Regions from separate parts of the Streptomyces sp. NPDC093085 genome, predicted to be linked through region 2. Evidence: riboswitches for the same ligand, from Rfam matches in the RefSeq annotation. Region 2 holds a riboswitch; each other region holds the start of a gene.
The links. Region 2 has a riboswitch for cobalamin ahead of AB0O07_RS08145 (hypothetical protein). Riboswitches for the same ligand answer to the same signal wherever they lie in the genome.

Region 1 (6,624 bases), on a different contig from region 2:
GGGAACGCGAGCGCGACCCGCAGCCGCGAACCGGCGGCGCCGGACCCCGAGCCGTCGGTGCCGCCTCCGCCCCCGCCCCCGGCGAAGCAGCCGGTGAGCAGCGGGGCGAGCAGGGGAACGAGCAGCAGACCGGCGGCCGGGCGGCGGCGGAGGGCAGGGCGCATGGTCCTTCTTCTCGGTGGCGGCAAGACAGTTCGGTGGCGGGCAAGACAGAAAAAGAGGTTACCTGATAATCATTTTCACCAGGTCATGGGGATCTCGAAGTGCACCGTCCCCGCCGGGACCCCGGGGACCCCCTCCGCCGGCTCCCGCTCGTCGCAGACCACCTTCCCGAGCGACCGCCAGAAGGGCTCGGCGCCGGTGACCGCCGGGTCGGTGTGGAGGTAGACGGAACGGTAACCGCCGTCCGCCACCGCGAATTCCAGCAGCTCGCGGACGAGCGCCCGCGCGAGCCCCTGGCGCCGGTGGTCCGGCCGTACGTACACCCGGCGCAGGTGCGCGGTCTCGCCGGAGGGGTAACGCTCCGCGAGCCAGCGGGGGTTGGGCGGGTGCGCGGGCCCCCGGGAGTCGAGCGCGGCGGTGGCGACGACCTCCGCGCCCTCCATACCCTCCGCGCCCTCCGCGCCTTCCGCCACGGCGACCAGCAGCGTGTGGCGTACGGGGGTGAGATAGGCGGCCTCGATGTCGATGATGTCGCCGTGCCAGCGCGGCACGTACCCCGAACCGAAGTCGTGGTACACGGTGTCGAGCATCACGGCTCGGGCGGCGTCGGCGTCCTCGGGGGTCGCCGTTCGGATGCGGTAGGCAGGCACTTGCGCATCATATGCAACAAGGGGTGGGGAAGGGCAGACCGGAGGCGGGGTCCGGTTGGTGGGATGGATCACCTTGCCCCGACGCCCTGTTACGGCATGACGGTGTCAGGACGGAAAGGCACCCTGTCGGGCGCGCGGCACCGTGCCCAGGAAGCGGACATGCGGGCGGCCCTCCGCGTCCTCGTCCCGGGTGACGGCGGCCCGTACCCCGTAGACCTCCGCGATCAGCGCCTCCGTGATCACCTCGCCGGGGGTGCCGCCCGCGACCACCCGGCCCCGGGAGAGGACCACGACCTCGTCGCAGTACATCGCGGCGAGGTTGAGGTCGTGCAGGGCGATGACGGTGGTGACGGGGAGGGCCGCGACCAGGCCGAGCAGCTCCAACTGGTGCTGGATGTCGAGGTGGTTGGTCGGCTCGTCCAGAAGGAGTTCGCGGGGCGCCTGGGCGAGGGCCCGGGCGATCTGGACGCGCTGGCGCTCCCCGCCCGAGAGGGTGTGCCAGGACTGCCCGGCGCGGTCGGTGAGCCCGGTGCGCTCCAGGGCGGTCCCTACGGCCTCCTCGTCCTCGCCGGACGGCGGCGTCCAGGCCCTGCGGTGCGGGATGCGGCCGAGGCGTACGACATCACGGACGGTCAGGTCGACCTGGGTGTCCGTCTGCTGCTCCACCACGGCGACCCGGCGCGCCACCGCCCGGCGCCCCACGGCGGCCAGCGGCTCGCCGTCCAGGGTGACCACACCGGAGGCGGGGGCCAGGACGCCGGAGAGCAGCCGGAGCAGGGTGGACTTGCCGGAGCCGTTCGGGCCGAGCAGCCCCACGGTGGAGCCGGGCCGGGGCGCGAGGGAGACCCCGTCGAGGATCAGCCGCCCCGCCGCCGTACGGGAGACCCGGTCGGCGGCGAGGCCGGGGCCGGGCCCCTCCCCCGTCGTCGCCGCCTCCGACTCCGTCTTCTCCCCGTACGTCATCGGACCCGCCTCCCCCGGTACAGCACCAGCACGAACGCCGGGACCCCGATCAGCGAGGTCACCACCCCCACCGGGACCTCCTGCGGGTCGAGCACCGTACGGGCCAGGGTGTCGACCCAGACCAGGAAGATCGCCCCGGCCAGCGCGGTGACCGGGAGCAGTCTGCTGTGCGCGGGGCCGGCCAGGGCGCGCGCCGCGTGCGGCAGGACCAGGCCGACGAAGCCGATCGCCCCCGCCGAGGAGACCAGCGCCGCCGTCAGCAGCGCGGTGACGCAGAGCAGCACGACGCGCGTACGGGCGACGGAGACGCCGAGGTGCCCCGCCGCCTCCTGCCCGAAGGCGAAGGCGTCCAGCGTCCGTCCGTACCCCAGGCACACCGCCAGCGCCACCAGGAGCACCGCCGCGCAGATCCGCACATCGCCCCACCCCGCGCCGCTGAGCGAGCCGAGCAGCCAGAAGAGCACCCCGCGCGTCGTCTCGGCGTCGGCGGCGGTGAGGACGACGAACGAGGTGAGCGCCGAGAAGAGCTGCATCGCCGCGACCCCGGAGAGCACCACCCGGTCCACCGTCCCGCCCAGCGTCTGGCTGAGCAGCAGCACCATCGCGAACGAGCAGACCGCGCCGGCGAACGCCCCGCCGGAGACGGAGAGCGCCCCTCCGCCGACCCCGAGCACGACCACCAGGACCGCCCCGGTGGACGCCCCCGAGGAGACGCCGAGCACGAAGGGGTCGGCGAGCGGGTTGCGGAGCAGCGACTGCATGACCGCGCCGCAGACCGCGAGCCCGGCGCCGCAGACGGCGGCGAGCAGGGTGCGCGGCAGCCGCAGGTTCCAGACGATGCCGTCGCGGATCGGGGTGAGCGTGGACTCGCCCCACCCCAGATGCGCGGCGACCACCGACCAGACGTCCGGGACCCGGATGTCCGCCGGGCCGATGGTGATCGCGACGGCGACGGAGAGGACGAGCGCCACGATCCCCCCGGCCCATCCCACCCATCCGGTCCGCCCGGACCAGGCGGACCGGCCGGCCCCGGGGCCGGGGGTGGGGCGGGGCGCCCGTATGAGCGGCACCGTGGTCACGCGGCGGGCGCGTAGGCGCGCAGGGCCGCGGCGACCCGCTCCACGCCCTCGACCGTACGGATGCTGGGGTTCATCGCCTGCCCGCTGACCTTGACGAACCGCTTCTCCTTGACCGCGTCCATGTTCTTGGTGACCGGGTTCCTCTCCAGGAACTCGATCTTCTTCTCGGCCGTCTCCGCGGTCTCCTGCCTGCGCGTGAGATCCCCGATGACGAGGAAGGTGGGGTTGCGGTCGGCGACCGTCTCCCAGTTGATCTGGGGCCACTCGTCGTGTGTGTCGTCGAAGACGTTCCGCGCGCCGACCGCGTGGGTGATGATGCCGGGCGCGCCGCAGCAGCCGCCCATGTACGGGGAGTCGGAGTTCGCGAACCAGTAGAGGAACGTCGCGTCCCCCGCCTTCTTCGCGTCGATCCCCGCCACGGCCTTGGCCATCCGCGCCTTGAGCTCGGCGACGAGCCGGTCGCCGCGCTCCCGGACGTCGAAGATTGTGGCCAGGTCGCGGATCTCGCCGTAGATGTCCTCCATGGTCAGCGGCTTGGCGCGGGTCCCGTCGCCGTCGCCGCTGTTGTCCTTGACGCAGTCGGACGGCGAGACGTACGTGGGGACGCCGACCTTCGCGAACTGGGCCCGGGTGGCGACGCCGCCCTTGCCGAGGGTGGAGACGAAGGAGGCGGCGACGAAGTCGGGTTCGGCGTCCAGCACCTTCTCGAAGGAGGGGTTGTTCTCGGCCAGCCGGGGGACCTTGGCGTTCTCCTTCGCCAGGCCGGCGGGGAGCGGGTCGGTCCAGGTGGCGGTGCCCGCCATGCGGTCGCCGAGGCCGAGGGAGAGCAGGATCTCGGTGGTGCCCTGGTTGAGCGAGACGGCCCGGCGCGGGGGCGCGTCGACCCGTACCGTCTCGCCGCAGTTGGTGAGGGTACGGGCGGCGGCCGTGCCCTTGCCCGGCGCTCCGCCCCCGTCCGTGGCGCCGGAGGTTCCCGGCCCGCCGCAGCCGGTGACCAGCAGGGCCCCGGCGGCGAGGAGCAGCGCGGCCCGGCGGGCCCGGGATATACGGGGCCCGGAGAGGCGGGCGCGGAAGGGGCCGGCAAGGAAGGGGCCGGCAAGGGGGGTACGGGCCCGGGAGGTACGGGTCCGGGGGAGGCGGCCGGAGATGCGGGCGCCGAAGGGACGGGTGAGCTGACGTGCGATCGGCACGGGGTCGTTCCTCTGCGTCGAGGGCCCATGCGCGGAGCCCGGTCGTACGGTGCTCCCCCGCCGACGGTCCGCGGACGGGGGCCGCCAGCAGGTCTTCGGACTCGGGGTCACGCGGACGGAGCGCCTTCCCGGACCGAGTGCGGTCCAGTGGCCGATGCCCCGCCCGTCGCCCTCACCGCTGCGCGTCAGTTCCGGATTCCCACCGGATTCCCTGACCCAGGTGCCTGGGTACGACTGGCCCCGGCAAGCTATCACAGGCGGTTTTCCGCCCCGCCCCCCTACTTTTCGGGCACTTTCCCGGCCCGTACGGCCCTCGTCCCGGCAGGATGGCGGACACCCCGCGCCGGGGCGCCGGAGAATGCCGTATGGCCGAAACCACGTCACCGGCGACTGCCGCCACCGCCCCCGTGACGGTCGCGCTGATCGACGACCACCCGGTGGTCCTCGCGGGCATAGAGTCCTGGTACGCGGCCTCCGAACGCCCCATCACCGTGGTCGCCAAGGGGCCCTCCGTCGCGGTGGCGACCACCGGTCCCGGCCGGGAGGCGGATGTGGTGGTCCTCGATCTCCAGCTCGCCAACGGCGTGCCCGCCTACCCCGAACTGCGCCAACTCGTCGCCGGGGAGCGGCAGGTCATCGTCTACACGATGCAGGACAGCCAGGAGACCGCCCTGACCTGCCTGGACCTGGGCGCGTTCACGTATCTCACCAAGGCGGAGGGCGAGCGCCATCTGATGGCGGCGACGCTGGCGGCGGCGGACTGCCGCCCGTACACGCCGCCCGCGCTGGCCGGGGCGTTCGGCAGCGACGCGCGGACGGGGCGGCCCTCGCTGACCCCGCGTGAGGTGGAGGTGCTGCTGGAGTGGTTCCAGTCGGAGTCGAAGGCGATGGTCGGGGAGAGCCTGGGGCTCTCGGTCCGTACGGTCAACACCTATCTGGAGCGGGTGCGCATCAAGTACGCCAACGCCGGGCGCCCCGCGACGACCAAGGCGAACCTGGTCGCGCGGGCCATCCAGGACGGGTGGACCTCGCTGGACGAGCTCTGAGCGGGGCGGTGGCCGGCCGGCGGGTGGACCGGCCGACGACGCACCGGCCGACGGTGGACCGGCCGACGGTGGGCCCACCAACGCCGGCCCGGCCAGCCGCAGGCCGGCGGTGGACCGGCCAGCCGCAGGCCGGCGGTGGACCGGCTAGCCGCAGGCCGAGGCGTCGGGGGCGGCTGAGACAGGGCTTCGGGTACGGGTACGAGGCTTCCCTGACCCGGCCCCCGGCCCCCCGGCCCCTCCCCCGGCACCTCCCGCGGTCCCTCCCGCGGCCCCGGCGCCGACGGTGCAGGACGCCTCGACCCGGAGCCGCCCCTCGCTCCGTACGGTACGCACCCGCACCGCCGCCCCGGCCCCTTCGCCGCCGTCGCCACCGTTGCCGTCGCCGCCCTCCGTCGCCCCCGGGATCTCCGTCCCCGGCGCGTCCGTCACCACGCTCACCCGGATCAGGCCGCCGCCCCGGATCACCGTGGCGCGGGCGCTGCGTTCGGCGGTGGCGAGGGCGGCGAGCACCGGCTCGGTGAGGGCGCGGCGCAGCCGCCGGTCGACCGGGGCCGAGGCGCCGCGCACGGCGAGCTGGACATCGACGCCGTGGCGCTCGGCGACATCGATACCGGCCCGCAATTCGTGGAGCAGCGGGTCGTGCGCGTGGTCGCGCTCCGCGAAGAGCCGCCGGAGCCGGGCCGCCTCGATGGCGGAGCGGCGCCGTACCGCCTCGTCCCCCGGTTCCAGCGTGCCGTCGGCGAGGCCGGTGAGCAGGGGCAGCACGGAGGAGTCGAGTTCGGCGTAGCGGGCCCGCTGGTCGGCGTGGATCTGGGCGGCCACGGCGGCCTCCGTACGGACCCGCTCCCGCTCGCGCCCCGTCGCGCTCGCCGCGGCGGCGCAGTCGCCCAGCGAGCGGGCGAGGATCGCGGCGGCGACCTGGAAGGTGCAGATGGCGAGGGCGCTGACGGCCATCCCGGCGGCGGCCTGCCGGCCCGGGTCGCCCGCGAGGAGCAACTGCCCGAGGGTGAGGAGGAGATGGCCGCCGATGAAGAGGAGCGTGGGCCCGAACCCGGCGTCGAAGAGCAGCAGCACCCCGAACCAGCCGATCTCCAGGAAGGTCCAGTGCGGGGTGCCGACGAAGTCCCCCACGGGCAGGTCGCCGGTGGAGACGGCGGAGGCGACGAGGGCGCAGGCCAGCCCGAGCGCCACCCACCAGCGGGGCCGCCCGCGCCGGTCGGCGCCGAGCAGCGCGTCCGCCATGATCAGGAGGGTGAGCAGGGTGAAAGCGGCGAGCTGGACCCAGGGCCGCTGGTAGCCGCGCAGGCTGGCGAGGAGGGCGGGCAGGGCGAGCCCGAGGTGGACGGCGGTGAGGATGAAGAGCCCGGCAGCGCGGAGCCCGGAACGGAGCGCACGGGCGATCCGCTCGGCCCCCGGGTCGGGCCGGGGGCCGGGGGCGTTGCCGCCGGGGGGCCGCGCGCGGTCAGCCACGGGGCCACTCCAGCCGTACGGTCGTCCCGGCGCCGGGCCGGGAGTCGACGGTGGCCGCGCCGCC
Region 2 (6,624 bases):
AGGCGCCTTGTCGGTGGCGGCGGGCTTGCCGGTGTCTCCCTGCGGCCGGGTGTTGTGCGCACGCAGCTGCGCAGGGGTGACCTTCGGGCGTCCCTCCGTGCCCCCGATGTCGGTGCCGCCGAAGATCCACAGGTCGACGCTGCCCGGCTTGGGCTTGTAGAGCATGGCGCCGAGCTGGCTGTAGCTCCAGTCCTCCGCGCCCGGATCGGCGTGCCAGTACGACCAGTAGGCGGAGGCAGGAGGTGTGAGGACACAGTCCTCCTCGGCGGCGGTCGGGTACGGCTTGCCGCTCTGAAAACCGCTGTATCCGATGCGGCAGATGAACGCGGGGCCGTCGTGTCCGGTGCCGGTGGTCCGCCAGCCGCCCTGGTTGAGCAGCTCGTATCCGGTGGTCGGCGTGGTGCCGCAGGAGCGGTAGATCGGGCCGCCCCAGTGACTGAAGTCGACGGCCAGCACCACACCCGCGGACGTGGTGCAGCGGCCCATGGGCTGCGGGTCGGCCACGACCGGCGCGATGGTCGCGGCGAGCACGGCAACCGTCAGGCCCAGCACGCCCGCCGTACGCGCCAACGCCTTCGGCAAGCGCCTGGGAATCATGGCGTTCCCCCCGCATCGGCCCTGCGTCGGGCCACGACCACCGTGCGCCAGCCCGCGAGCACCAGCAGCACGGCGGTCACAGCGAGGACGCCGACCTGGACGCCGGTGGACGCCAGCACGCCGTCACCGCCACCGCCATCGCTGCCTCCGTCGGCGACGTACCCGCCCTGGGAGCCTCCCGAGTCACCGGGTGTGACGATGTCCGGGGCTCCGCCGCTCGGGCTCGGCGTCGGCTGCGGTGAGGTACCCGTGAGGTCCCGCTTCAACTCGGCGAAGGAGACACCCGTCGAGCCGCCGACCGCCTGGGTGGAAGCCCGCAGGTCGGAACCCCGCTGTCCCTCCCTGGCCACGTTGAACCCGCCGTCGGAGTTCTGTTGCGAGGCCAGGAACTTCCGCGCCGCGCCGATCTCGTCGGCATAGGTGGCGCCGTTCAGCGACAGGCCCTGGACGGCGAGGGCGGCCGAGTTGACCGAGTCGCCCGCCGCACCCGGGAAGCCGCCACTCGGCAACTGCTTCCCGGCGAGCCAGGCAAGCGCCTTGTCCACGGCCGTGTCCGCCGTGGCGCCGCCGGCCAGATCCAGGGCCATGGCGGCGATGGCCGTGGAGTCGACATCGGAGTCGTTCGTGGACGGGATCAGGCTTGGCCACGCACCGCTGTCCTGCTGAAGGCTCGCCAGATATGCGAGCGGCTCCTCGGCCTTCTCCCCCGCACGCAACTGCGCGATGACGGCGAGGGACTGGGAGAACACCGAAGGCGCGTAGGTGTAGGCGCCCTTGGCGGCGCATGAGCGGTCGGGTGCGGTGCTCGGCGTCGCGCACACGGACCTGCCGAGCGCGCCGATGAGGTCGTGCCCGGCGAAGTCGCGGGGGTCGCGGCCTACGGCCTCGGCGAGCAGGGCGGTCTTGCCGAGGGAGCCGCCCGCCGCATAGGCGGTTCCGATGCCCGTCCAGTCGTTGACGGTGCGGCCCGCGCCGTCCTTGCCGCCGCGGTCGAGGAAGTCGACGATGCCACGCAGCTTGGCGTTGTCCAGGCCGGTCGCGGCCAGTGCGTAGGCGCCGTCGATCGTCAGGCCGAAGTCAGCGCGGGAGGTGCCGGGTCCGGCGGGGTAGTACTGGCCCAGTTGGAGGTGGGCGGCGCTGGTGAGGTACGCGACGCCCTTCTTCAGGTCGGGACCCTCGCCCGGGGCGGACGTGCCCGGCGTCGTCGCCGGGGGCTCGGAGACCGGCGGCTCGGTCGGCTCCGCCTTCTTCGTGGTCAGGGTGGTCAGGTCGGTGTCCGCGCCCGCGAGGACAGCCGGCGGAGTCGGGTACACGGCAGGGTCGGTGGCACCCTCCTCGAAGCCGAAGCCCCCACCGTCGAGTTGCTGCCGCGACAGCCACCCCACGGCCGCGTCCGCACGGTCGACGGCGCCGAGCGCGCGCAACGCCTGAGCCGCGTACGCGGTGGCGTACACGCTGCCCGTGCCGGCACCGGTGTAACCGGGGAAGGCGCCGTCCTCACGCTGGGACTTCGCCAGGGACATACGAGCCTTCGTCACGACGTCGTCGTATCCGCCCGCCCTGTGCAGCACCAGCGCGACGAGTCCGGTGGTGGCGGGGTCGCCGTCGCAGTACTCACCGGGGCGGATGAGGATGCTGGTGATGCCGCCGTCGTTGCACTGAAGCTGGGTGAGCCGGTCCACGGCGGCGGCCGGTGGTGTCACCCCGGCGCGCAGCATCGCCAGCACGGACAGGGCCTGACCGTCGGCGTACGCGGCGCCCAGAAAATCGCCCTTGGCGGTGCAACCGGGGGTCGGCTCACCGGATTCGGGGCCCGCCGCGCACACGTTCTTGGCCAGGTCGCCGACAAGGTCGTGGCCGCCGAAGGCGTGCGGATCCCGCTCCGTGATCACGGCGAGCAAGGCCAGACGGGCTGCGGCTGTCGCGTCGGGGGCCTGGTCGGTTCCGTTCGGGTAGGCGTAGTCGCCGACGTGAGCGGCAAGGTAGCCGGTGACCTTGTCGAGGGCGGTGCTCGTGCCGTCGGCTGCGGCAAGCGCGTACGCTGCCTCGGTGGTCAAGAGGTGGTTGGGGATGCCGGCGTCGTCGTCGACACGCTCGCCTGCGGTGAGGCGGCCCTTGAGCCAGGTGACGGCGGCGCTCAGGTCGACCTCGCCGGGCGCACCGGTGGGCGAGGTACCCGGGTCCGGGTTGCCGGTGCCTCCGGCGCGGACGTCGTCCGGACTGAACGTGGGCCTGCCCGTACTGCCGCCGACATCCGTGCCGCCGTACACCCATGCGTCGACGTCGCCGTCCTTGAGCTTGCGGTCCATCGCGCCGTACTGGCTGTAACTCCACTCGTCCTGACCGGGCGAGGCGATCCAGTACGACCAGTAGGCCGTGGCGGGCGGGGTCAGTACGCAGGGCTCCTTGTCCGGAGTCGGGTACTGGGTACCGGAAGCCCCCTTGCCGATACGGCAGATGAAGGCCGGACCATCGTGCTGGGTGCCGGTGGTCGTGAAGCCGGCGTCGTGCAGGAGTTCGTAGCCAGTGGTCGGACTGGCGTCGCAGCCGCGTTCGACCGTGCCGCCGAACGGTCCGAAGTCCACCGCCACGATCGCACCCTTGGCCGCGGTGCAGTCGCCGATCGGATCGGCTGCCGCCGGGGGTGCCGTGGTGAGGAACGTCATACACGCGGTCAGCAGCACCAGCACCAGCGGCGCCGCCGCACGGGCCAGCCATTCCACGGACCACGCGCCGACCCGTTCGTCTCTTCGCTCTCCGGTCCTCACCGCGGCCCCCTCGTCCGTCCCCTGTCCGGCGCGGGACGGAACGTGGCTGAGGGCTCCCGCGGCGCCGGGCGATGTCCCTGCGCACGAGAGCTGGTCGCACCACGCCGTAGTCCGCGACGGCGTCCGTTGCTTGATCACGCTCCAGGCATTCCGGCTCGCCCGGCTTACACGCGGGGCCTACGGTTGCGGGTCAGCGCCGGGATTCGACCGGCTTCCCCTGGAACTTGTTGCGTATCAGCCGGATTTGAACATGGTTCACCAAGGGCGTCAAGGTGCGGCGCAGGTCTGCGCACGGGTGGTCCGCAGCCCCTCTGGCGATGGGCATGGTGTTCGGGTACCGTCCCGCACTGCCGAATGGGGGAACCCGGTGGGAGTCCGGGGCTGACGCGCAGCGGTGTGGACCGGCAGGGGACCGGCCCGAGCCCGAATGCCCAGGCGGCGAAGCGAATTCGGCAGCCCGTCCACGCGTTCCGGACGACGGTCCGCCCGCTGCTCCGCCCACACCGAGGCTGGATCCGGCACGGGCCTGGCCGGCGTCCCTCATCCCAGGAGCAGGCCATGTCCCGTACCGCAGCCCTCCGCCGTCCAGTTCTCACCGCGGCAGCGGCCCTCGGCGCGTTCGCGCTGACCACGCTGCCCGCGGCGGCGACCGCCACCCCGGCCCAGATCGCCACGTCGAAGACCAACGGCGTCTCCTACCTCAAGTCCCTCCAGGCAGCAGACGGTTCGTACGCCGGATCGGGGCTGTCCAACGAGTGGGCGTTCAGCGCGTTCGCCGCCGCGGGTACCGCGGCCGTCGATGTCACCCCGGCCGGCGACACCACCAAGAACGCAAGAACCGTCTACCGCAACCTCCTCTCCACCAGCGGCTGGCCGTCCGCCTCCCCCGTCGTCACCGACTACGAACGCGCCACCCTCAACGCCTACGCCGCCGGCATCGACCCGGCCCGCGTCTCCGCCTCCCGCAACCTGGTCGCCGACATCTACGGCTACTGGCAGACCTCCGAGCCCGGCTACTTCGGCCCGTCTGCCAACTTCAACGGCACAGTGTTCGCCGCCCTCGCCCTGAACGGTGCGAAAACCCCTTCCGGACAGGTCCGCGTCCCCCAGACCCTGCGTGACGCTATCGTCACCCGCCTCCGCGCCAACCAGCACAACGACGGCGGCTGGAACTTCAGCAAGGCCGAGGGCAACCCCTCCCAGCTGGCCGCGGCCAGCGACATCGACATGACCGGCGCCGCGATGGCGGCCCTGTGCGTCTCGGGAGTGCCAAACACCGACACCGACATCGTGCAGGCCAAGGCGTTCCTCAAGAGCAAGCTGGTCGCCAGCAGCGGTGCCTTCAACGCGATGTTCGGCGTCAACACCGACTCCAACGGCTGGGCCGTCTCCGGCCTGAACGCCTGCGGTATCAACCCCCAGACCGGCGACTTCCTGACCTCCATGGGGAAGACCCCGGTCGACTTCCTGATCGCCCAGCAGTTCAACCCGGGCGGCGGCTTCAAGTACCTGCCGAGCGACACGAGTCCGTCGGCATACGCCTCCATCGACGGGCTGCGCGCGGTGGCCGGCGGCGGCTTCACCGCTGCCCCACCCGCCCCTGTCACCTCGGGTGCGCCGCAGTGGGTGGGCCAGTCCTCCTTCACCTCAGGTACGGCGACAAAGTTGGCGCTGACCGTGGACGACGGCGCCGGAAGTCTGAAGGTGTGCTCCGTCTCCCTGACCCCGACCGGGACAACGACCACGCTGGGCGCGGTCCTCGACGCAGCGCTGAGCGCGGCCACCCCCTCAGGATGCGTAACCTCGGTGACCCCGGCCTCCGGTACCGGCACGATCACGGCGATCAACGGCAAGGCCGGCAGCGGTTCCAGCACCTGGAAGGTCAGCGTCGACGGCTCGGCTTTCACCTCCGCCGCACGCGGCACGGCGGTGGGCGTGGGTGACACGATCGCGGTGCGCTGGGGCGCCTGATGCCACAGTTCCGGCCATAGGGTCGCGGCATGCGCATCGTCTCCCTACTGCCCGCGGCCACCGACATCGTCGCCGAACTCGGACTCATCGAGCAGCTGGTCGGCCGCACCCACGAGTGCGACTGGCCGCCGCGGGAGGTGACGCCGGTAGCCGTGGTGACCGGCGCCGACCTCGACCAGGACCGGCTCAGCAGCCGGGAGATCTCAGAAGCGGTCGGCGGCTCGGCGCACTCGGGGTCGTCTCTCTACACCCTCGACACCGAGTCGCTGGCCGCCCTGCGACCCGATGTGATCCTCACCCAGGACCTGTGCGACGTGTGCGCGGTGTCGTACGAAAGAGTCAGCGCCACCGTACGGCTCCTCGACGCGGACACGCGGGTCCTCAGTCTGGAGCCCCGCACGCTCGACGACGTAGTGGACTGCCTGCTCACCGTCGGTGAATTGCTCGGCGTGCGCGAGCGCGCCGAGCGGCGACGGGCCGAACTGCTGGACCGGCTCGCGAAAGTCCGCGAGACGGTCGCGGGGCGGCCCCGTCCGCGCGTCGTGGCAATCGAGTGGCTCGACCCGCTGTGGCCCGCCGGGCACTGGGTCCCCGAGCAGATCGCGGCGGCCGGCGGCGAGCCGCTGCTGGCCGCACCCGGTGAGCACACGAAGCCGATGAACTGGGAGGCGGTACGTGCCGCACGGCCGGACGTGGTGCTGATCCTGCCGTGCGGCTTTCCGCCCGAGCGCACCCTGCGGGAGGCGCACCTGCTCACCCGCCTGCCCGGCTGGGCCGACCTGCCGGCCGTAGGGGCCGGTCGGGTCCTGGTACTGGACGGCCCCGCGTACTTCAACCGCCCCGGTCCGCGCGTGGTGCGCGGTGCGGAGGTACTGGCGCATGTGCTGCACGGAGTACGGAGCGGAGCGGCCGTCACCGAGGACGAGGTACGGCCGTTTCCAGCCGGTGCGCCCCGGTGAGCGGCGGGATCAGAAAGCCGTCCAGGTGAACGCCACCTTGTCGCCGGCGTTCAGCTCGAACTGGCAGCCGCCCACGGGGGTCGGCGTGCCGTTGACGGAGATGTTCCAGTAGGCGACGCCGCCGCCACTGACGTCTTTGACGGTGTCGACGGAGAAGTCGTCGAAGGACGCGTACCAGGTGCCGTCCCAGGTGAAGCCCTGCGTGCGGGCGGCGTCGTCGAGCGCGGCGGTCGGTGTCGGCACGGCGGTGGGGTGGGCGCCGCCGTTGGTGCCGTCGCATCTGTGCGTCCCGCCGGTGGCAGTGGTGACCTCGTGCCCGCGCGTCCTGA
Region 3 (6,624 bases), on a different contig from region 2:
GGGTCTTCTCCGGCGCGAACCTGACCCGTACGGGCAGCAGCCCCAGCCCGTCCACCACGCCCGCCCGGGACTCCACCTCGTCCTCGATTCGCTCGCCGAGGAGCTGGTAGCCGCCGCAGATGCCGAGCACCGGGCGGCCCTCGGCGGCCCGCGCCGCCAGCGCCTCGGCGAGCCCTCGCTCCCGCAGCCAGGCCAGCGCCCGTACCGTCCCCCGGGTGCCCGGCACGATCACCAGATCGGCGTCGGCCAGCTCCTCGGGGCGGTCCACGAACCGCACCACGACGCCGGGTTCGGCGGCCAGCGCGTCCACATCGGTGAAGTTCGACATCAGGGGGACGGCGCAGACCGCGACCCGCAGCACCTCCGCGCCGTACGGCCGCTCCACCGCCGACTCGCGCACGGTGCCGTGGAGCGAGATCCGCAGCCCGTCCTCCTCGTCGATGCCGAGACCGTGCCGGAACGGCAGCACACCGAGCGTCGCCCGGCCGGTCAGCCCGCGCAGCATGGCGAGCCCCGGCTCCAGCAGCGCCACATCGCCCCGGAACTTGTTGACCAGATACCCGGCCACCAGCGCCTGGTCCGCCGGGCTCAGCAGCGCCGTCGTACCGAAGAAGGACGCGAAGACCCCGCCCCGGTCGATGTCCCCGACCACCATCACCGGCAGCCGCGCGGCCCGTGCGATGCCCATGTTGACGATGTCGGTACGGCGCAGATTGATCTCCGCCGGGCTCCCCGCGCCCTCGCAGATCACCGCGTCGTACGTGGCGCGCAGCTCCGCCAGACACTCCAGGACGGGCCCGAGCAGCGCCTCCCGGCGCCCGCCGCGCAGCGCCTCCTCGCGAGAAGCCCCCTCGCTCCCTCCGCTCCCGCCGAAGAACCCCCGGGCGCTCATCTCGCCCACGGGCTTCCCCATCAGCACCACCTGGCTGCTGTGCTCGCCGCCCGGCTTGAGCAGGACGGGGTTCATCAGGGCGGTCGGCTCCACCCGTGCCGCCTGCGCCTGCATCGCCTGCGCCCGCCCGATCTCCGCGCCCTCGCGCGTCACGAACGAGTTCAGCGACATGTTCTGCCCCTTGAACGGCGCGACCTTCACCCCCTGGCGCGCCAGCCAGCGGCAGATCCCGGCCGTGACCACGCTCTTCCCCGCGTCGGAGGTGGTCCCCGCGACCAGCAGCCCCCCGCCGAGCGGGCGAGCCCCCTTCACCCCGGCCATCCCCAGCCCTTCCTTCCCCGAACCCTGCCCCGAACTCCGTCCCACACCCTGCCCCGCACCGCTCCGTACCCGAGCCGGCCCGCGACACAGACCGCCAGGGCGAGCGCGTCGACCCGGCGGGCCAGCCGGACGGCGCGCTCGATGTCCGGTACGGCGACCGGGCGCCCCGGGGCGTTGAGCACGGGCCGGTGCTCGACCCGCCCGCCGTACGCGAGCGTCCCGCCCAGCCGCACCCCCAGCGCCCCGGCGAACGAGGCTTCCACGGGGCCCGCGTTGGGGCTCGGATGACGGCGCGCGTCGCGGCGTACGGCCCGCAGCGCGCCCCGCCGGTCCGGGCCCGCGAGGACGGCGAGCGCGGCGGTGAGCCGGGCCCCCGGCCACCCGGCGGCGTCGTCCAGCCGGGCCGAGGCCCAGCCGAACCTGTGGTACCGGGGGCTCTTGTGCCCGACCATCGCGTCCAGCGTGTTCACCGCCCGGAACCCGGCCAGCCCCGGGGCCCCCGCGAGCGCCCCCCACACCAGGGCGCCCACGACCGCGTCGGAGGTGTTCTCGGCGACGGACTCCACGACGGCCCGCGCTATCCCGGCCTCGTCGAGGGCATACGGGTCGCGCCCGCAGAGGTGCGGCAGCCGGGCGCGGGCCCCGTCCAGATCCCCGGCGGCGAGCGCCGCGCCGATCGCCCGCGCCTCCCGCTCCAGGGAGGTCCCGCCGACCACGGCCCAGGTGGCGGCGGCGGTCAGCGCCACGGCCCCGGCGGCGCTGCTCCGTACCGTACGGGCGGCGAGCACGGCACCCCCGGCGGCGGCTCCGGCGCAGACCACGGTATGCAGCGCGCCCCACCCCCGGTGGTCGCGCCACAGAACCCGCTCCACGGCCGAGGCGCCCCGCCCGAACACGGCCACCGGATGCCCCCGGCGGGGATCCCCGAAGACCCGGTCGGCGAGGAGCCCGAGGGCGGCCCCGTACGCGAAGACGCGCCCGGTGTCCGGAACGGCCGAGCGGCCCCGTACCCCGGGCGCGATGGCATGACCGCGGCCAGGCATGGCGAAGTGTCCTCACTCAGGGTCCGCGCCCCGGCTCGACGTCGTATCCGACGGCGAGAGTTCCTGGCTCCTGCGGGACGGGGCTCGCAGTGACAGTGGCGGGACCGCGCCGGATTCGCACCGGCTTCCTCTGCTGCCGTCGGCAATGGCCCAGGAAGTCCACCATGCCCCGCAACACCCGTCAACTCGTCCTTGACCTGCACCAGGACAGTGTGCGAAGCCCCACACCCGGCCCCGTCAGTCCCCCACCCCCGCCAGATCCCGCAAGCGCCGCGCCTGGGCCGCGCGTTCGGCGGTGCGTTGGGCTTCGAAGGTGCGGTCGGTGGCGCCCTGGAGGAGGGCCTTGGTCTCGATCAGGGCGTCCCTGGGGGCGGCCAGGAGCGCCGCCGCGAGGTCGTTCGCCGCGGCGGCGAGGTCTTCGGGGGCGACGACCAGGTTGGCGAGGCCGGTGCGGTCGGCCTCGTCCGCGTGGACGGTGCGGCCGGTGGCGCAGATCTCCAGGGCGCGGGCGTAGCCGACCAGGCCGACCAGGGGGTGGGTGCCGGTGAGGTCGGGGACGAGGCCGAGGCTCGTCTCGCGCATGGCGAACTGGACGTCCGAGGCGACCACACGGAGATCGCAGGCGAGGGCGAGCTGGAAGCCGGCCCCGATCGCATGGCCCTGGACCGCGGCGATGGTCACCAGGTCGGGCCTGCGCAGCCAGACGAAGCCGTCCTGGTACCCGGCGATGGCCGCGTCGAGGTCGGCATCGGTGGAGCGGGCCAGGTCGGTGAAGGAGGGCTCGCCGTCGAAGCCCTCGGGGGTGAACGCGCGCCGGTCGAGCCCCGCGGAGAAGGACGTGCCCTCGCCGCGCACCACCACGACCCGTACGGTCCCCGGCAGCCTCCTCCCGGCCTCGGCCAACGCCCGCCACAGAGCGGGAGACTGGGCGTTGCGCTTGGCCGGGAGGGTCAGTGTCACCGTGGCCACCGCGTCTTCCACGGTGAGCCGTACGCCGTCCGTGTCGAGCACTGGTGCGAGCGAAACCATGGGGCGCCTCCGGTTCGGGCAGTCGGACTCACGAACTGAGCTAAGTGACTGCACAGTAACCACCTGGGCGATCGCTCGATCGACCCGGGTGGCCACCCGCCGAACCGGCGGCCCGGGGAGTGCCCCGCCCGGCCGTCAGGCCGATGCGGCCTTCTTGCCTCGCGTAGCCCCGCCACGTCCCCGCAGCGTGACTCCGGACTCGCTGAGCATCCGGTGGACGAATCCATAGGAGCGGCCGGTTTCCTCGGCCAGCGCCCGGATACTCGCACCACTGTCGTACTTCTTCTTCAGGTCTGCCGCGAGCTTGTCGCGCGCGGCGCCGGTCACCCGGCTGCCCTTCTTCAGAGTCTCGGCCACCCGTGCCTCCTCATGGGAAGTGCGCTCTGGACTTCTCATGATCACCCCTCACGGCCCTCCTGGCCACCCATTCGGCAAGGTCCGTACGACAAGCTTCTTCGGACTTCAACCTTCGAGCACGAACGGAATGTCACATTCCAGAGCCGCCCGGAGCGGGGTTTGCCCGGAACGCCAGGAGAAGTGCCAGGTCAGGGCGGTGGGGCCGGGTGAGGGTGCGGATGATGTACGCGGGGTGCCGATCCGTCCCGTACCACGCCGTGGGTACGAGACACGGTCACTCAGATGGTGGATCACCGCTGAGCCGAATGATCCAGTCGAAGTGGATCAGGCAGTGGATCAGGCGAGGGCCACCAGGTCGGCGTAGTCCGCGCCCCACAGGTCCTCGACCCCGTCCGGCAGCAGGATGATCCTCTCGGGTTCCAGCGCGTGGACGGCGCCCTCGTCGTGGGTGACGAGGATGACCGCGCCCCGGTACGTACGGAGCGCGCCCAGGATCTCCTCACGGCTGGCCGGGTCGAGGTTGTTGGTCGGCTCGTCGAGCAGCAGCACATTGGCGGAGGAGACGACCAGGGTGGCCAGCGCCAGCCGGGTCTTCTCGCCGCCGGAGAGCACCCCGGCGGGCTTGTCGACGTCGTCGCCGGAGAAGAGGAAGGAGCCGAGGGTCTTGCGGACGTCGACCAGGTCGAGGTCGGGGGCGGAGGAGCGCATGTTCTCCAGGACGGTGCGCTCCGGGTCCAGGGTCTCGTGCTCCTGCGCGTAGTAGCCGAGCTTGAGGCCGTGACCGGGGGTGACCTTGCCGGTGTCCGGCTGCTCGACGCCGGCCAGCAGCCGCAGCAGGGTGGTCTTGCCCGCGCCGTTGAGGCCGAGGATGACGACCCGGGAGCCCTTGTCGACCGCGAGATCCACGTCGGTGAAGATCTCCAGCGAGCCGTACGACTTCGAGAGGCCCTCGGCGGCGAGCGGGGTCTTCCCGCAGGGCGCCGGCTCCGGGAAGCGCAGCTTGGCGACCTTGTCGGACTGGCGCACCTGCTCCAGGCCGGAGAGCAGCCGCTCGGCGCGGCGCGCCATGTTCTGCGCGGCGACCGTCTTGGTGGCCTTGGCGCGCATCTTGTCGGCCTGCGCGTTGAGGGTGGCCGCCTTCTTCTCGGCGTTGGCGCGCTCGCGCTTGCGGCGCTTCTCGTCCGACTCGCGCTGCTGCTGGTAGAGCTTCCAGCCCATGTTGTAGACGTCGATCTGGGCGCGGTTGGCGTCCAGGTAGAAGACCTTGTTCACGACCGTCTCGACCAGGTCGACATCGTGGGAGATGACGATGAAGCCGCCCCGGTACGTCTTGAGGTAGTCGCGGAGCCAGCCGATGGAGTCCGCGTCGAGGTGGTTGGTGGGCTCGTCGAGGAGGAGGGTGTCGGCGTCGGAGAAGAGGATCCGGGCCAGCTCGACCCGGCGCCGCTGGCCGCCGGAGAGGGTGTGCAGCGGCTGGCCGAGCACCCGGTCGGGCAGGCCGAGCGCGGCGGCGATGGTGGCGGCCTCGGCCTCGGCGGCGTATCCGCCCTTGGTGAGGAACTCGGTCTCCAGCCGCTCGTACCGCTTCATCGCCTTCTCGCGGGTGGCGCCCTTGCCGTTCGCCATCCGGTCCTCGTTCTCGCGCATCTTCTTCAGCACGGAGTCGAGTTCGCGGGCGGAGAGGATCCGGTCGCGGGCGAGCACGTCGAGGTCGCCGGTGCGCGGGTCCTGCGGCAGATAACCGACCTCGCCGGAGCGGGTGATGGTGCCGGAGGCGGGGATGCCCTCGCCCGCGAGGCACTTGGTGAGGGTGGTCTTGCCCGCGCCGTTGCGGCCGACGAGGCCGATGCGGTCACCCTTGGCGATACGGAAGGAGGCGGACTCGATGAGGATGCGGGCGCCGGCGCGCAGCTCGACGCCGGTTGCGGTGATCACGGAAAGACTCCAGGGCGGTATGGGCGGCGGAAGAGGGCAGGCGGAGGGGTTCTTCGACGCCGGCTAATGCACAAGGAGAAATGCCATGGCGCCCAGTCTACCGGGAGGGCGCGACTGCTCCGACGGGGCGGGGGCGCTGCCCCGAGGGTGCGGTTCGGGAGGGGGCCGGGTCGGTATTCTCCGTCCCGCGCCGGACCTCGCCGGCGCGGGACGGAGAGTGGTGGGGCATGCGGTTCGACGACGACGCGGAGCTGGACACGTCGGAGGTCCAGGACGCCCGTGGCGGCGGGATCCCGGGGGGCGGTCTCGCGGTGGGCGGCGGCGTGGTCGGGGTGATCGTGCTGGTGGTCGGCGTGCTGCTGGGGGTCGACCCGGGGAAGCTGGGGCTCTCGTCGAGCGGCTCGGGATCCTCGGGCGGTACGGCGGCGGACTCCTCGTCGGTGGACGGGGTGACCGAGAAGTGCCGTACGGGCCAGGACGCCAACACCCGGGAGGACTGCCGGATCGTCGCGGTGGTCAACAGCGTGCAGGACTTCTGGGAGGCGGAGTACAAACGGCGGGGTGAGAGCTACGCCAAGGCGCGGACCCAGCTCTTCACCGCCCGTACGAACACGGCGTGCGGCTCCGCGACCTCGGCGGTCGGCCCGTTCTACTGCCCGGCCGACCAGAAGGCCTATCTGGACCTCGGCTTCTTCGAGGAGCTGAAGACCAAGTTCGGGGCGAGCGGCGGCCCGTTCGCGCAGGCGTACGTGGTGGCGCACGAGTACGGCCACCATGTGCAGAACCTGAAGGGCACCCTGGCCAAGGCGCACGACGGCAAGCAGGGCCCGGACAGCAACGCGGTGAAGGTGGAGCTCCAGGCGGACTGCTACGCGGGCGTATGGGCGCACCACGCGACGACCACGCCCGCCGGGTCCTCGGGGCGCCCGCTGCTCACCAAGCTGACCGACGAGGACATCACGGACGGCCTGGACGCGGCGGCGGCCGTGGGCGACGACCGGATCCAGGAGAAGTTCCAGGGCAAGGTGGCCCCGGAGTCCTGGACAC

Region 1: linked by a shared signal. The riboswitch ahead of AB0O07_RS14265 (ABC transporter substrate-binding protein) and the one ahead of AB0O07_RS08145 (hypothetical protein) in region 2 are both predicted to bind cobalamin.
Region 3: linked by a shared signal. The riboswitch ahead of AB0O07_RS10810 (cobalamin biosynthesis protein) and the one ahead of AB0O07_RS08145 (hypothetical protein) in region 2 are both predicted to bind cobalamin.

Annotation. Positions count from the first base shown of each region.
Region 1 covers NZ_JBFBFB010000004.1:110,737-117,360, forward strand. Annotated here, with positions in the region: gene AB0O07_RS14245 (ABC transporter substrate-binding protein) at 1-164, opposite strand, end outside; gene AB0O07_RS14250 (GNAT family N-acetyltransferase) at 240-812, opposite strand; gene AB0O07_RS14255 (ABC transporter ATP-binding protein) at 918-1,775, opposite strand; gene AB0O07_RS14260 (iron chelate uptake ABC transporter family permease subunit) at 1,772-2,767, opposite strand; gene AB0O07_RS14265 (ABC transporter substrate-binding protein) at 2,851-3,900, opposite strand; cobalamin riboswitch at 4,113-4,298, opposite strand; gene AB0O07_RS14270 (response regulator transcription factor) at 4,410-5,090, shown strand; gene AB0O07_RS14275 (hypothetical protein) at 5,235-6,560, opposite strand; gene AB0O07_RS14280 (hypothetical protein) at 6,553-6,624, opposite strand, start outside.
Region 2 covers NZ_JBFBFB010000002.1:340,152-346,775, forward strand. Annotated here, with positions in the region: gene AB0O07_RS08135 (transmembrane domain-containing protein) at 1-597, opposite strand, end outside; gene AB0O07_RS08140 (prenyltransferase/squalene oxidase repeat-containing protein) at 594-3,263, opposite strand; cobalamin riboswitch at 3,510-3,582, opposite strand; cobalamin riboswitch at 3,681-3,801, shown strand; gene AB0O07_RS08145 (hypothetical protein) at 3,924-5,336, shown strand; gene AB0O07_RS08150 (cobalamin-binding protein) at 5,366-6,295, shown strand; gene AB0O07_RS08155 (DUF4430 domain-containing protein) at 6,305-6,624, opposite strand, start outside.
Region 3 covers NZ_JBFBFB010000003.1:244-6,867, reverse strand. Annotated here, with positions in the region: gene AB0O07_RS10815 (cobyric acid synthase) at 1-1,213, opposite strand, end outside; gene AB0O07_RS10810 (cobalamin biosynthesis protein) at 1,201-2,256, opposite strand; cobalamin riboswitch at 2,291-2,412, opposite strand; gene AB0O07_RS10805 (enoyl-CoA hydratase/isomerase family protein) at 2,494-3,285, opposite strand; gene AB0O07_RS10800 (helix-turn-helix domain-containing protein) at 3,421-3,642, opposite strand; gene AB0O07_RS10795 (ABC-F family ATP-binding cassette domain-containing protein) at 3,979-5,577, opposite strand; gene AB0O07_RS10790 (neutral zinc metallopeptidase) at 5,805-6,624, shown strand, end outside.